Regions from separate parts of the Kocuria aegyptia genome, predicted to be linked through region 3. Evidence: riboswitches for the same ligand, from Rfam matches in the RefSeq annotation. Region 3 holds a riboswitch; each other region holds the start of a gene.
The links. Region 3 has a riboswitch for thiamine pyrophosphate ahead of ABD220_RS09845 (FAD-dependent oxidoreductase). Riboswitches for the same ligand answer to the same signal wherever they lie in the genome.

Region 1 (3,462 bases), on a different contig from region 3:
CGGAGACCCGTCCCGAGGGCTCGGGGCGCTCCCGGAAGAAGCGTCGCGGCAAGCGCAGCCGCAACCGGGGCCAGGGTGCGGACACCGCCGCCGAGCAGCAGCCGGACGTGGGGGAGGCCCCCGTCCCGGCCGCGGAGGAGCAGGCCCCCGGGGTGCCGGCCGAGCAGGGCGCGCGCCTGACGATCAAGGGCGAGGTCATCGAGCTGCCGCAGGGCCACGCGGCCGTCGAGGAGCCCGCCGAGGCCGGTCCGCTGAGCCTGGACTCCCTCGCGGAGGCCTTCGGGCAGACGGCGCCGGACGCCGGCTCCGCTGCCCAGGAGGTCGCCGCTGAGCGAGCAGCCGCTGAGGCGGTCACCGCTGCCGACGGTGCCCCTGAGCAGGCCGGCGCCGAGCAGACCGGCGCCGCGCAGGCCACCGCTGCGGAGGACGCCCGGGCGGCGGTCGCCGCGCAGGAGACCACCGCACGGGCGGATGCGGCGCGGGAGAGCACGGCGCAGCAGGCCCCCGGCTCGGCGGCTCCTGAGCAGCCGGGCGCCGAGCCGGCGCGACCCCGGCGGCGCTCGCGGCGGGCCACGGCCCCGGCGGCTCGGCCGGGCGAGGCCGAGGTGACCGCCGGCCGGGCGGCCGCCGCGGAGGGTGCCCGGCACGAGGCCAAGGCCGTCGCCCAGCGCTCCCCGGAGGACTCCTCCCGCCGGGCGCCGACCGTCGTCGGCGTCGGCGTCAAGGCCGAGGACCTGACCAGCGGAGGACCCGCGGGACGCGGCTGAGCCGTCCGGCCGAGCAGCACCACGGAGGACCCCGACCAGCACGGTCGGGGTCCTCCGTCGTCGTGGGCCGTCACGGACCGTCCAGGCCTGCCCGGCCCCCGCCCGGCGGCGTACCGTGGTGCGCACCACAGCACAGCCGGGGCCGCCGTCCCGTCCGCCGGGGCGAGCGGCCGCCCGTTCCAGGGAGCACCGCCATGACCAGTGCAGACACCGTCCGCGCCGCCGGCACGGACCTCTTCGTCCACCGGGATCCGTCGGCCGTGGACCGCCACTACACGGAGGACTTCATCCAGCACTCGCCCCTCGCCCCGGACGGGCGCGAGGGTCTCAAGCAGTTCCTGCGCGGCATCCCCGACGACTTCCGCGTGGATCTCGTCCGGGTGCTCGACGACCACGGGACGGTGGTCGCCCACTCGGCCTACCAGGGGCTCGGCCCGCAGCCCCTGGTCGGCTTCGACGTCTTCCGCGTGGCGGACGGGCGGATCGCCGAGCACTGGGACGCCTTCGAGCCCCTGCGCACGGAGGCCGGCGGCGCCCGCCCCCAGCTCGACGGTCCCGTCGCGGTCACGGACCACGAGCGGACGCAGGACAACAAGCGCATCACCGCCGAGTGGGTCGAGGCCGCCCTGATCGGGGGCGACCGCCGCGCCGTCCAGGACCACATGAGTGCCCAGGGCTGCACCGAGCACACCGCTCGCACGGCGGAGGACCCGCAGCCCGCCTACCAGCGGTTGCACCGGGTGCTCGGCGAGGGGAACTTCGTGCTGACCGTCGCGGAGGCCGTCGCCGACGGCGATCACGGGGGCGGAACCGCGCGCACGGTCGCCTGCTACGACCTGTGGCGCCTCGAGGACGGACGGATCGTGGAGCACTGGGGCGTCGCGCAGCCGGTGCCCGAGCGGACGGCGAACGCCAACGGCGTGTTCTGACCCCACAGCCGGGATCCGTCCCGGGATCCGCCCGCGTCCGGGCTCCCGCGCGAGGGCTAGACTGGCAGGACACCTGACACGGGGTGCCGCTCGAGCGGCTGAGAACACACCCGTCGAACCTGATCTAGCCAGTACTAGCGAAGGGATGTCGCAGATGCGCGATGCCGTCCCCACGTCCGCCCGCACAGCAGGAGCCAGGCCGGCGCCGCCGGACCCCGCGCTCGCCGAGGACGCCGCGGCGGCCCTGGAGGACCTGCGCTCCGCGGCGCCGCTCGTGCAGTGCATCACCAACGCCGTGGTCACCAACTTCACCGCCAACGCGCTCCTCGCCGTGGGCGCGTCCCCGGCGATGACCGACATCCAGGGGGAGGGCGGGGTCTTCGCGGAGCTCGCCGACGGCCTGCTCGTCAACACCGGCACGCCCACCGCCGAGCAGCGCGGGGCCGCCTACGAGGCCGTCGGCGCCCGGCGCCGCGCGGGCCGGGCCTGGGTCCTGGACCCGGTGGCGGTGGGTGCCCTGCCCGTGCGCACCGCGCTGGCCCGCGACCTGCTCGAGTTCCGGCCGGCGATCGTGCGCGGCAACGCCTCCGAGGTCGTCGCCCTCGCCGGCGGCAGCGGAGGGCGCGGCACCGACGCGACGCACGGCGTCGAGGCCGCCCGGGACGCCGCCGCCGCGCTCGCCGAGCGGGCCGGGTCGGCGGTGGCCGTGTCCGGGCCCGTGGACCTCGTGCGCTCCCCGGACGGCACCGTCGTCCGCGTGCCGCACGGCACGCCCCTGCTGACCCGCATCACCGGCGGCGGCTGCGCGCTGGGCGCCCTCATGGCTGCGTTCACCGCCGTGCGCCCGGACCCGGCCGCGGCGGCGGTGGCCGCCACCACGGTGTACACCCTCGCGGCCGAGGACGCGGCCGCCGACTCCGCCGGGCCCGGCTCCTTCGCCGTGGCGCTGCTGGACCGGCTGCACGCCGTCACGCCGGAGCGGATCGCCGCCCGGGCGGAGCTCGTCCGCGAGGAGGGCGCCCGGTGAGCCCGCGTCTCGACCCTGCGGCCCTGGCCCTGCACCTCGTGACGGACACCGCTCTGAGCGCCCCCCGAACGGTCCCGGACGTCGTGGCGGCCGCCGTCCGCGGCGGCGCCACCATGGTCCAGGTCCGCGCGAAAGACGCCCCGGCCCGCGAGCTGGTCGCCCTGCTGACGGCCGTCGCCGAGCGCGTGGGCCGGGAGGTGCCCGTGCTCGTGGACGACCGCGCGGACGTCTACCTCGCCGCCCGGGCGGCCGGCGCCCCCGTGGCCGGGGTGCACGTCGGGCAGACGGACCTGCCCGTGGTCCTCGCCCGGCGGATCTGCGGGACCGACGCCGTGCTCGGCCTCAGCGCCGCCACGGCTGCGGAGCTCGACGCCGCCTCCGCGCTGCCCGCCGGGACGGTCGACTACCTGGGCGTCGGAGCGGTGCGGGTCACCCGCACGAAGCCCGACCACCCCGAGCCGCTGGGCGTCGAGGGTTTCGCCCGCGCCGCGGGCCGCACGTCCCTGCCCTGCCTGGCCATCGGCGGGGTGCGGGTCGAGGACGCCCCCGCCCTGCTCGCGGCCGGCGCCGCCGGGCTGGCCGTGGTCTCCGGGATCTGCGCCGACCCCGACCCCGAGGCCGCGGCCGCCCGCTACGTGCGGGCCTTTGCCGCCGTGCCCGCCGGGGAGGTGGGCCCGTGACCGCCCGCGTGCCCCGCGTCCTGGCCATCGCCGGCACCGATCCCACGGGCGGCGCCGGC
Region 2 (3,462 bases), on a different contig from region 3:
AGGTGATGCTCATCGCGATCCTCGTCGGGCCTCGTGCGCGCAACGCCGTGGTCGGCGTCCAGCTGCGCACCCGGTCCGACCTGCTCCTGACGGCCACCGGCCACACCATGACCCTGATCCCCGGCTCGCTCGTCGTGGAGGTGGACCGTGCCGCCGGCACGCTGTACTTCCACGCGCTCAACGTCCGCAGCGCCCAGGACGCCGAGGACTTCCGCCGGTCCGCGCTGCAGGTGGAGGCCGCCTGGATCCGGATCATGGGCACACGGGAGGAGCTCGCCGCCCTGCGGGCCGAGCGTCGCGGCGCAGGAGCCGCCGGCGCGGACCGGCGGGACAGCGCCGCGATCAGTTCCCCGGTCACCGCGAGCCAGCAGATCGTGGGCCGCCGCCGGGACGAGATCCCCGCCGCCACCCGGAGGGACATCCGCCGAGACCCCCGCCGGGACACCCCGGCCGACACCCCCGCCGACACCCCTGAGGAGGACCGCCCGTGATGGAGATCGCCGTGGCCGTCGCGGCCGTGCTGCTCAGCGCGGCCGCCGCGGGCACCCTCTACCGCCTCGCCAAGGGCCCGTCCCTGCTGGACCGGGTGGTGGCCACGGACGTGCTGCTGGCCATCGTCGCGGCCGCCCTGGCCGTGGAGATGGCCTACCACGGCCACCTCAACAACCTGATCCTCATGGTGATCGTCTCGCTGGTCGGTTTCATCGGCTCCGTGACGGTGGCGCGCTTCGCCACCCAGACCGCCGAGCACGGGCGGTGAGCGCCGTGCTGGACACCGTCCTGGACGCCGCCGCCGCCGTCTGCCTCGTGGTCGGCGCGCTGATGTCCCTGGCCGCCGCGATCGGCCTGGTCCGCTTCCCGGACCTGCTGACGCGCATGCACGCCGGCACCAAGCCGCAGGTCTTCGGGCTGCTCCTCATGCTCACCGCCGTCGCCCTGGAGAACCGCGATCCCGTCATGGTCCCGCTCATCGCCCTCGGCTGGATCTTCCAGCTGCTCACGGTCCCCGTCTCGGCGCACATGGTGGGCCGCTCGACCTACCGCACCAAGCACCTGAACCGCACCACACTGACCCAGGACGACCTGCAGAAGGTGCTCAACCGCGCCGGGGAGGGCACCGGGGAGGGCGCCGGCGCGGGACTGCCGGCGCCGAGCCCGGACGGGCGGCGAGCAGACGGACAGCAGACTGACGGATCGGCGGCGACGCGTTAGGCTGGGCAGGATCGACAGGGCGCACCCGCGTCCCCCGGACGACAAGGAGCAGCACTCCATGAACACCAAGGTTCTCGAACTCGTGGGCACCGGCCTCTCGCTCGGCGGTGTGGCGCTCTCGCACAAGGTGCTCGGCGCCGCGTGGACGCGCATCACCGGCGATCCGCCCCCCGCCAGGAACCCGGACCCGGACGAGGCCTGGACGGGCATCATCATCTGGTCGCTCGTGACCGGCCTCGTGGGCACCGTCATCAAGGTCGGCATCTCCCGCAAGATCGCCGAGATCGAGAACAAGCCCCAGAAGAACCCCAAGGCCTCGAGCCAGGCCGAGGTCTGAGACCCGGCGGACACCCCGCGAAAGGGCCCGCCCGGTCGGACACCGCACCGGTGTCCGACCGGGCGGGCCCCTTGCGTCGTGGCGCGGGCCCTTGCGTCGTGGCGCGGGCCGTGCGGCGGGCGCGGCGGGGGCGGTGCTCGCCGTGCGGCGGGCGCGGCGGGGGCGGTGCTCGCCGTGCGGGCGGGACCGGGGCGCCGGGACCCGCGGGTGTGCGCGGAGCGGGCGACGGAGGGGTAGACTCGGTGCCACTGAACGACAGGGGAGCGCTTCCCGCCGGTGAGACCGACGCGGCGCTGAGAGTGCGGATCGCCGCAGACCCTCGAACCTGCTCCGGTTAGCACCGGCGAAGGGAGTCGAGCATCTCAGGGGTGTTTCCCCGGGAGCGCGCCACCGGCGCGGCCCGCCGAACCCCGTCCCCTCCTGGCACCGACGGCTCGCTGAGCCCAGGAGGAACCCACCGTGAACACCACCACCCACCGTCCCGCCGACCGCCCCGGCACATCGCGCACGTCGTCCTGGCGTGTCGTCGACATCGTCGTGGCCGCCGTCCTCGCCGCCGTGTGCGCGGTCGTCTTCTGGGCGTGGTCGAACCTGCTCTACCCCGTGGTCGGCACCGCCGCGGTCGCCTATCCGCCCGCCGTGGGCCTGATCGTCGGCGGCTGGCTGGTGGCCGGCGTGCTCGGCGGGCTGATCATCCGCAAGCCCGGCGCTGCGCTGTTCTGCGAGCTGCTCGCGGCCGTCATCGAGAGCTTCCTCGGCACCCACTTCGGCCTGCTGGTCATCCTCTCCGGGCTGGTCCAGGGCATCGGCGCGGAACTGGCCTTCGCGGCCTTCCGCTACCGCCGGTTCGACGCCCTCGCGGCGGCCGTGGCGGGCGCCGTGAGCGGGATCTTCCTCGGCGTCCACGAGAACATCGTCTACAACTACGAGTGGGCGCTGGGCCACCAGGCGGCCTACGTGGTCCTGGCCGCCGTCTCCGGGGCGGTGCTCGCCGGCCTCCTGATGCATGCCGTGGTGCGGGCCCTCGCGGCCACCGGCGTCCTGCAGGGCCTCGCCTCGGGGCGGGCCGTGCGGCGATGACCGTCCCCACGGTCCGGCGCCCGGCGGCGCCCGCGGCCCGCGGGGCGCGCGTCGAGGCCCGCGGCTTCGGCTGGCACCACCCCGGGCGGGAGACGGCGGCGCTGCGCGATCTCGACCTCGTGGTGGAGCCGGGGGAGCGGGTGCTCCTGCTGGGTCCCAGTGGGGCCGGCAAGTCCACCCTCCTGCACGCCCTGGCGGGGGTCCTCCACGACGACGACGGACAGTCGGGCTCCGGCGAGCTGCTGCTCGACGGCACGCTCCCGGCTCGGGCGCGCGGCCGGGCCGGGCTCGTGCAGCAGGACCCCGAGTCCCAGGTGGTGCTGTCCCGGATCGGCGACGACACCGCGTTCGGCCTCGAGAACCTCGCGGTGCCCCACGAGCAGATCTGGCCGCGGGTGCGCGCGGCGCTCGACGCCGTGGGCCTGGACCTTCCGCTCGACCACTCCACCGCGGCCCTGTCCGGCGGGCAGAAACAGCGCCTGGCGCTCGCTGGCGCCGTGGCCATGAGCCCGGGGCTGCTGCTGCTCGACGAACCGACGGCCAACCTGGACCCCGCCGGCGTGCGACAGGTCCGCGACGCCGTGGTCTCCTGCCTCGACCGCAGCGGGGCCACACTCGTGGTCGTGGAGCACCGCGTCGCCGTGTGGGCCGAGGTCGTGGACCGTGTCGTCGTGCTCGGCCGCGACGGGGGCATCACCCACGACGGCCCCCCTGGGCGGATGCTCGGCGCGGCGGTCGAGGAACTCAGCAGGGCGGGGGTGTGGGTGCCCGGCCGGGTGCCGGCCACGCGCGAGCCCGCGCGCGCGTCCGCAGGCCCTGCCGGGTGTCCTGCC
Region 3 (3,462 bases):
GCCGCGCCGAGATCCTCCAGGCGGCGCGCCACGGCCGGGTCGTCGGAGGTGTAGGCGAAGACCCGGAAGCCGCGGGCCACGAGCTGCTCGGTGGCGTCGAGGAGCTCCACGACGTCGGGCAGCAGGGTCTCCTCGTCGGCGATGACCTCCAGCTTGACCCAGTCGGTCTCCAGGGCCTCGCGGCCGAGCTCGGCGGTGAGCAGCGCGTCCCGGGCCGTGTAGCAGCCGGCGGTGTTGGGCAGGATCCGGATGTCGTTGCGCTCGAGCAGCGCGAAGAGGGAGTCGCCCTGGCCGGGAGCGTAGCGGCGCAGGGCCACGGTGGTCAGCTCGGTGCCGGAGGCCAGCAGCGCCTGCTCGAGGGTGTGCAGCGAGCTGAGGCCGCCGGTGCCCATGATCAGCCGGGAGGACAGCTTCGTGCCGTCGAGCACGAGCGGGTCGGGGTGCGGGACGGTCACGTCAGCCTCCTTGGACGGCGGTGATGATCTCGACGGCCTGGCCCTCCGCCACGCGGGTCCGCTGCCAGCGGCTGCGGGGCACGACCGCGGCGTCCACGGCCACGGCCACCCCGAGGCGCCCGCCGTCCAGCGGGGCGCCGTCGGGGCCCAGCGCCCGGCCGACGGTCTCGGCGACGAGGTCGACGACGGAGGCCTCCTCCGCCACGCGGTGCGGGCGGCCGTTGAGGGTGATGGCGGTCATCGGGGGCTCCTGCTCCGGGGCCCGGGGCCGGCGGCGGCCGGCTCGGGGTCCCCTCGACGTGCCTCGACGGGTCGGTCGAAGCGGTGCGGGTCGGTGGTGGCGAGGTGCTCGGCGTCGGCGGACGGATCGGGACCGCTCCCTCCGGCGACCAGCTGCGCGGCGAGCCGGGCGGCCAGCGGGGCGAGCAGCACGCCGTGGCGGAAGTAGCCGGTGGAGACCACGAGCCCCGGCACGGGCTCGCCGTCCGGGTCGCGGACCCGGCCCAGGTACGGGATGTCGTCCGGGGTGCCGGGCCGGGCGCGGGCCAGCACCTCGATCAGCTCGAGCTCGGCGACCCCGGGCACGAGCGCCTGGGCGTCGCGCAGCAGCCGGAACACCCCTCCGGCGCTGGGGCCGGCCAGGTCGTCCTCGCGGGAGGTCGCCCCGATCACCACGGTCCCGTCGGCGCGGGGCACCAGGTAGACGGGCGCCCCGTGCACCAGGCCCCGGACGGTGCGCTCGAGCAGCTCCGGCGTCCCGGCGGGCACCCGGGCGCGCAGGATGTCCCCGTGCACCGGCCGCAGGGGCGGGTGCCAGCCCTCCGGCAGTCCCTCGAGAGCGCCCAGGCCGGCACCGGGGGCGAGGACCGTCCAGGTCGCGGAGACCATCCCGCCGCCGGCCAGGCGGGCGCCGGTCACGGCGCCCTCGGCGTTTCGGCGCAGCCCCGTGGCGAGGTCGTGGACGAAACGGGCCGGTCCGCCGTCGCGCGCGGCCGGCAGCCCGGACAGCTGCGGAGGCTCCGGGACCTCCGGGGCGACGAGGGCGGCGAGCAGCCCGGCCACGAGTCGGCGCGGGTCCACCTGGTGGTCGTCGGGGATCCGGAACGCGGCGGAGAGCCGTGGGCTCAGCGCGGGCTCGAGGGCCCGGGCGGCGCGCAGGGCGAGCTGCTCCACGGTCATGCCGTGGCGCAGCTGCAGCTCGCGGAGGTCCGTCAGGGCCTGCCGGTCGGCGGCGTCCACGCCGCAGAGCAGGGTCTCGGTGGCCCGGTGGCCCACCGTCCCCTCGGCGACCTGTTCGAGGGCGGCCACGAACGCCGGGTACTCGGCGGCCGAGGCGGTCATCAGGGGGTACAGGGGCTCCTGCTGGTACTGGACCTCGCTCACCGGGGCGAGCATCCCGGCCGCGGCGCGGCTGGCGCCGGAGCCCGGCTCGGGGTCCACCACGACCACCGAGCGGCCGCGGCGGCGCAGCTCCCAGGCGGTGGCCAGGCCGATCACCCCGGCGCCGACCACGGCGACGTCGGCCCGGACGTGCTCGGGCTGCCCGACCAGCGGGTGGGGCGCGGTCGTCGGGGCGGGGTGCGCAGAAGTCACACGGAACGTCCTTTCCTACGGCGGCATGACCCGCATCAGGTGTGGCGGTCGGCGCTGGACGCCCTCTCAGCCCCCGGTGGGGCTCCCGCAGAACCGCTGACCTATCATCAGCGTGTGACCCAGCATACCCGTGACACCTCCGCGCCCGCCGAGTCCTCCCTGCGAGACGCCCGGACGGCGCAGCTCCTCGCCGCCCGGCTGTACGTGTGCACGGACGCCCGCCGGGACCGGGGCGACCTCGAGGAGTTCCTGCACGCCGCCTACGCCGGTGGGGCGAACATCGTGCAGCTGCGGGACAAGAGCATCGACGCGGACGAGGAGATCGCCGCGCTGCGGCTGCTGGGCCGGGTCGCCGCCGAGTACGGCGCCCTGTTCGCGGTCAACGACCGCGCCGACATCGCCGCGCTGGTGGGCGCCGACGTCTTCCACGTGGGCCAGCACGATCTCACCCCCGCCCAGGCCCGGCGGCTGCTGGGCCCGGACGTGCTGATCGGGCGCTCCACCCACGACCTCGGACAGGCCCGGGCGGCGCTCGAGGACCCGGACGTCGACTACTTCTGCACGGGCCCCGTCTGGGCCACGCCCACCAAGCCGGGGCGCCCGGCCACCGGGCTGGATTTCGTCCGCGCGGTCGCCGGACTGACGGAGGCCCGGCTGGACGCGGACCCGGAGGTCCTGCCCGTGCCGTGGTTCGCCATCGGCGGCATCGACGAGCAGCGGCTCCCGCAGGTGCTGGCGGCCGGGGCGCGCGGCGTCGTCGTCGTCCGCGCCGTCACCGAGGCCCCCGATCCCCGCCTCGCCGCGGGGCAGCTGCGCAGCCTGCTCCCCGCCTGAGCCCGGCGCGGCCCAACATCCCGGCTCACCGCCGGTTCCCCGCCGCCGCCCAGCACGTTCTGACAGCATGGACCCAGGACGACGACGGAGAGGTGACCCATGGACCCCGAGCTCGACCCCCAGGTGCGGCACGCGGTGGAGCGTCCCGCGGAGACCGCCCGTGGCCCGGAGGACGCGCAGCTGCGCGTCCGGCTGGCCGGTGAGCCCGCCCGCCGTGCCCTCGGCAGCCACTGGGAGCAGGGCGCGCCGGAGGACGCCGCGCCGAGCGAGGACCGGCTCGCCGCGGCCGTGCTGCTCGCGACCCTCTTCGGCGACACCTTCTGGCTGGAGCGCGCCGCCCGGCTGCCCAGCGACGTGCCGGGGTGCCCGTCCGCGCCGCCGAGCGGGCTGCTGGAGCTGACCCGGGTGCCGGGCGCCCGGGCGGCCCTGGCCCGCGTGCTCGAGCGCCCCCTGCTGACCGGGCTCCTGGAGTGGGGCACCGATCCGCTGCCGGAGCAGCCCCCGCTCGCCGTGGCGCGGGCCGCCCGTGACCTGGGCATCCCCGACGACGGGCGGGTCTACCGGGTGGTGCGCCGACGCG
Region 4 (3,462 bases), on a different contig from region 3:
CGCCCCAGCAGCTGCCGCACCGTGGGCCGCTCGACCGCCACGATCCGCAGGATCGTGGCGTAGCGGCCCTGCGGCCCGGTGAAGCGCTCGAGCGGCGGCAGCTCCGGGACGGGGGCGTCGAGCTCCCAGCCGCTGCAGTCCTGCTGGACGAACGCGGAGAGCTGGGCCAGGGACTGCTCCTCCGGCAGCAGGGCGTCCACCTCCGCCTGCTTGGCCCGGGCCTCCGCCTCCGTGGAGCCCACGTAGGCGACCAGACCCGGCATGACGGCCACGCCCTCCGGGTCCCGCCCGGCCGCGGCGACCCGCCGCAACAAGTCCGTGCGGTACGCCAGGGCGCTCTCGAGGTCGTAGGCCACGGCGTAGACCGCCTCGGCGTGCCGGGCGGCCAGGTCCCGTCCCGGCCCGGAGGCGCCGGCCTGGAACAGGACCGGGCGCCCCTGGGGCGGGCGCGGCACGGTCAGCGGTCCGTCCACGCGGAAGTGCTCGCCGGCGTGGTCGATGCGGGTCACCTGCTCGGGGTCGGCGTGCAGCCCGTGCCGGTCGCCGACCAGGGCGTCGTCGGACCAGGAGTCCCACAGCCGGTGGGCCACATCGATGAACTCGGCCGCCCGCGCGTAGCGCTCGGCGTGCGGCGGGATCCCCGGCAGCCCGTGGTTGCGCGCCTCGGCGTCGAACATGGAGGTGACCACGTTCCACCCGGCCCGGCCCCGGCTGATGTGGTCGAGCGAGGCCAGCAGGCGGGCGGCGTGGAACGGCGTCCAGAAGGTCGCCGAGACGGTGCTGACCAGTCCGATCCGCTCCGTGGCGCGCGCAATGGCGGACAGGGCCGTCAGCGGTTCGAGGAACCACCGGGGCCCGTCCCCCACGTCGCCGGCGCTGTGCCCGTCGGCGAAGAACACGGCGTCGAAGAGCCCGCGCTCGGCGGTGCGGGCGAGGCGCTCCCAGTGGGCGATGTCCCCGAGCTGCTCCAGCGGGGAGTCCGGGTGCCGCCAGGCGGCCTGGTGGTGGCCCGCGCCGAAGAGGAAGGCGTTGAGGTGCAGCTGCCGGGGCGAGGTCACGGCGGCCCCCGTCAGTCGAGGACCAGTCCGCCGTCGACCACCAGGTTCTGCCCGGTGACCGAGCGCGCCCACGGGGAGGCGAAGAACAGGAGGGCGTCGGCGAACTCGGCCGGGGTCGTGACCCGGCCCAGGGGCGTGGTCGAGGCGATGTAGTCGAAGACCTCCTCCGGGGTGGCGGCGCTCGCGTCAGTCGTGCGCAGCAGGCCCCCGGAGACCATGTTGACCGTGACGTTGTGCGCGCCGAGGTCCTTGGCGAGGGTGCGAGTCAGGGAGAGCAGTGCAGCCTTCGCCGCCGTGTAGTCGTGGTACGGCACCACCGGGTTCTGGAACAGGTTGGTGCCGACGTTGATCACCCGGCCGAAGCCGCGCTCCCGCATGCCGGGCAGGGCCTGCTGGGTGGTGTTCAGCGCCCCGCGGACGCTGCCGGCGAACTGGGCCTCGAACTCCGCCCAGCGGATGTCCTCGGCCCCGGAACGGGCGTCGCCGTTGAAGGAGAAGTCGGCCAGGGCGTTGTTCACCACCGTGGTGACGGGGGAGCCGAAGTGCTCCCGCGCGGCGCGCAGCAGCTCGCCCACCTGCCCGGGGTCGGTGACGTCGGCGGGCAGGGCCACCGCCCGGTCGGGGCCGTACCGCTGCGCGAGCTCCTCCGCGGCCGCCGCGCTGGTCCGGTGGTTGACGACGACCTTCGCGCCCTGGCCCGCGAAGGCCTCGACGACGCTGCGGCCGAGGCCGCGCGCCCCGCCGGTGACGAGGACGATCTGTTCTGCGATCTGCATGGGTCTCCCTGGGGTCAGGGCGAGGAGACGCGGGAACGGCAGCGGCCGGTCCCGGCAGGACATCCCTTCGCCAGTCCTAACTGGATCAGGTTCGACGGGTGTCATCTCAGCCGGTGCGTCGTTCGGCGCCGGCACCCCGTGTCACTGCGGACGAGTATAGACACCTCGCCCCGGGGTCGCCCGCTCCGCGCGCGGCCGCGGGTCATGCCCGGCGGCGGTCGTCGCCGGGGGCGTCGTCCTCGGGCGGCTCCCTGTGCCCGAGGAAGCCGCGCAGCAGCGCGGCCGTGCCCTCCAGGTGCGCGAGGGAGGCGGCCCGGGCGGCGGGGGCGTCTCCCGCCAGGACGGCGTCGGCGAGCTCGCGGTGCTGGCGGTCGGAGTGCTCGAGGTTGACCGGCAGCACGGGAATCCGGTCCAGCAGGTCGCTGGCCCGCGAACGGACCTCCGCGACCGCGCGGACCAGGCTGGGGCAGCCGCCCAGCTCGGCCACCGCGATGTGGAAGCGCGCGTCGGCGGGGCGGTAGTCCTCCGGGGGGCTCTCCTCGACCTGCCGCAGGCACGCCAGGAGGTGCTCCCGGGCGGCCGGGCTGAGGGACGCCGCCGCGGCCAGCTCCGCCGCGGCGGGCTCGACGACGGCGCGGAACACGAGCACGTCCTCGACGTCCGCGGGGTCCACCGGGGGGAGGGTCTCGTCCGGCAGAGCGGTGCGGCCGGTCACGAAGGTCCCGCCGTACCGGCCGCGCACCACCTCCAGGACCCCGGCGGCCTGGAGCTCGTGCAGGGCCTCCCGCAGGGTGGCGCGGGAGATCCCGAGCATCGCCGCGGTCTCCCGCTCCGGTGGGAGCCGCTCGCCCCGGCGGAACAGGCCGAGCCGGATCGAGTCGAGGATCCGCTCCACGGCCTCCTCGAAGGCGTTGCCCTGGCGCACGGGCCGGATGCGCGGGTGCCGGACGGGATCGCTCACGGTGGCGCTCCTCCCTGCGGTACGACGTGCGCCCATCGTGTCACGGAGCACGGAGCACGGAGCACGACCCGCAGAGCCCGGGACCCACCGCCGGCATCGTGCCCCCGAACCGTCTCCGGCGGCATCCCGTCCACCGTGCCGGGCGGCGTCGAGGACGAAAGCGGCGCGCCGCCCGGTCCGGGCAGCGCGCCGATCCTGCCGGCCGGGACGGCCGGCCGAGGTCCTAGTGGGTGAGGTCGATGGCGACCACGCCCACCGCGATGATCAGCGCCGCGGAGACGAGGAAGCCCGCCGTGATGGCGATGAACGCCCACGAACGGCCCGGCCCGGAGCCCTGGGAGTCGGAACGGGAAGAGGTCGATGCACTGGTCTGGTTCATGCCCACCATTCTGCGGCATCCGCCCGACCGGCTCCACCGCGACGCGGTCCCGTGCGCCGCTCGGCGATGGTGCACCCGCGCCGCGGGCTCTTGACGGCGCACGGGGCAGCCCACAGACTGTGACCACTCGCGCCAAACGTCTGTTTTCAGACCTTTGTGGAATCCCGGAGGGATCGTCCCATGCCCGAATCCCCAGTACAGCCCGCCCGCACCGACGAGTACTTCCAGCACCGCCAGCTCCGGTCCGGGGCCGCAGGCTGGGTCCTGCTCGCCGGCCTGGGCATCGCC

Region 1: another riboswitch for thiamine pyrophosphate. It lies ahead of thiM (hydroxyethylthiazole kinase); the one in region 3 lies ahead of ABD220_RS09845 (FAD-dependent oxidoreductase).
Region 2: another riboswitch for thiamine pyrophosphate. It lies ahead of ABD220_RS16625 (ECF transporter S component); the one in region 3 lies ahead of ABD220_RS09845 (FAD-dependent oxidoreductase).
Region 4: another riboswitch for thiamine pyrophosphate. It lies ahead of ABD220_RS14675 (3-oxoacyl-ACP reductase); the one in region 3 lies ahead of ABD220_RS09845 (FAD-dependent oxidoreductase).

Annotation. Positions count from the first base shown of each region.
Region 1 is NZ_BAAAOA010000015.1:245,720-249,181, reverse strand. It holds gene ABD220_RS07510 (Rne/Rng family ribonuclease) at 1-767, shown strand, start outside; gene ABD220_RS07505 (nuclear transport factor 2 family protein) at 962-1,696, shown strand; TPP riboswitch at 1,766-1,859, shown strand; gene thiM (hydroxyethylthiazole kinase) at 1,851-2,723, shown strand; gene thiE (thiamine phosphate synthase) at 2,720-3,403, shown strand; gene ABD220_RS07490 (bifunctional hydroxymethylpyrimidine kinase/phosphomethylpyrimidine kinase) at 3,400-3,462, shown strand, end outside.
Region 2 is NZ_BAAAOA010000046.1:502,249-505,710, forward strand. It holds gene ABD220_RS16605 (Na+/H+ antiporter subunit E) at 1-491, shown strand, start outside; gene ABD220_RS16610 (MrpF/PhaF family protein) at 488-760, shown strand; gene mnhG (monovalent cation/H(+) antiporter subunit G) at 757-1,212, shown strand; gene ABD220_RS16620 (DUF4235 domain-containing protein) at 1,271-1,549, shown strand; TPP riboswitch at 1,797-1,918, shown strand; gene ABD220_RS16625 (ECF transporter S component) at 2,009-2,629, shown strand; gene ABD220_RS16630 (ABC transporter ATP-binding protein) at 2,626-3,462, shown strand, end outside.
Region 3 is NZ_BAAAOA010000020.1:13,907-17,368, forward strand. It holds gene ABD220_RS09835 (thiazole synthase) at 1-392, opposite strand, end outside; gene thiS (sulfur carrier protein ThiS) at 457-696, opposite strand; gene ABD220_RS09845 (FAD-dependent oxidoreductase) at 693-2,048, opposite strand; TPP riboswitch at 2,044-2,147, opposite strand; gene thiE (thiamine phosphate synthase) at 2,163-2,882, shown strand; gene ABD220_RS09855 (hypothetical protein) at 2,982-3,462, shown strand, end outside.
Region 4 is NZ_BAAAOA010000046.1:77,165-80,626, forward strand. It holds gene ABD220_RS14670 (LLM class flavin-dependent oxidoreductase) at 1-1,058, opposite strand, end outside; gene ABD220_RS14675 (3-oxoacyl-ACP reductase) at 1,070-1,834, opposite strand; TPP riboswitch at 1,880-1,983, opposite strand; gene ABD220_RS14680 (FadR/GntR family transcriptional regulator) at 2,037-2,795, opposite strand; gene ABD220_RS14685 (hypothetical protein) at 3,019-3,174, opposite strand; gene eat (ethanolamine permease) at 3,355-3,462, shown strand, end outside.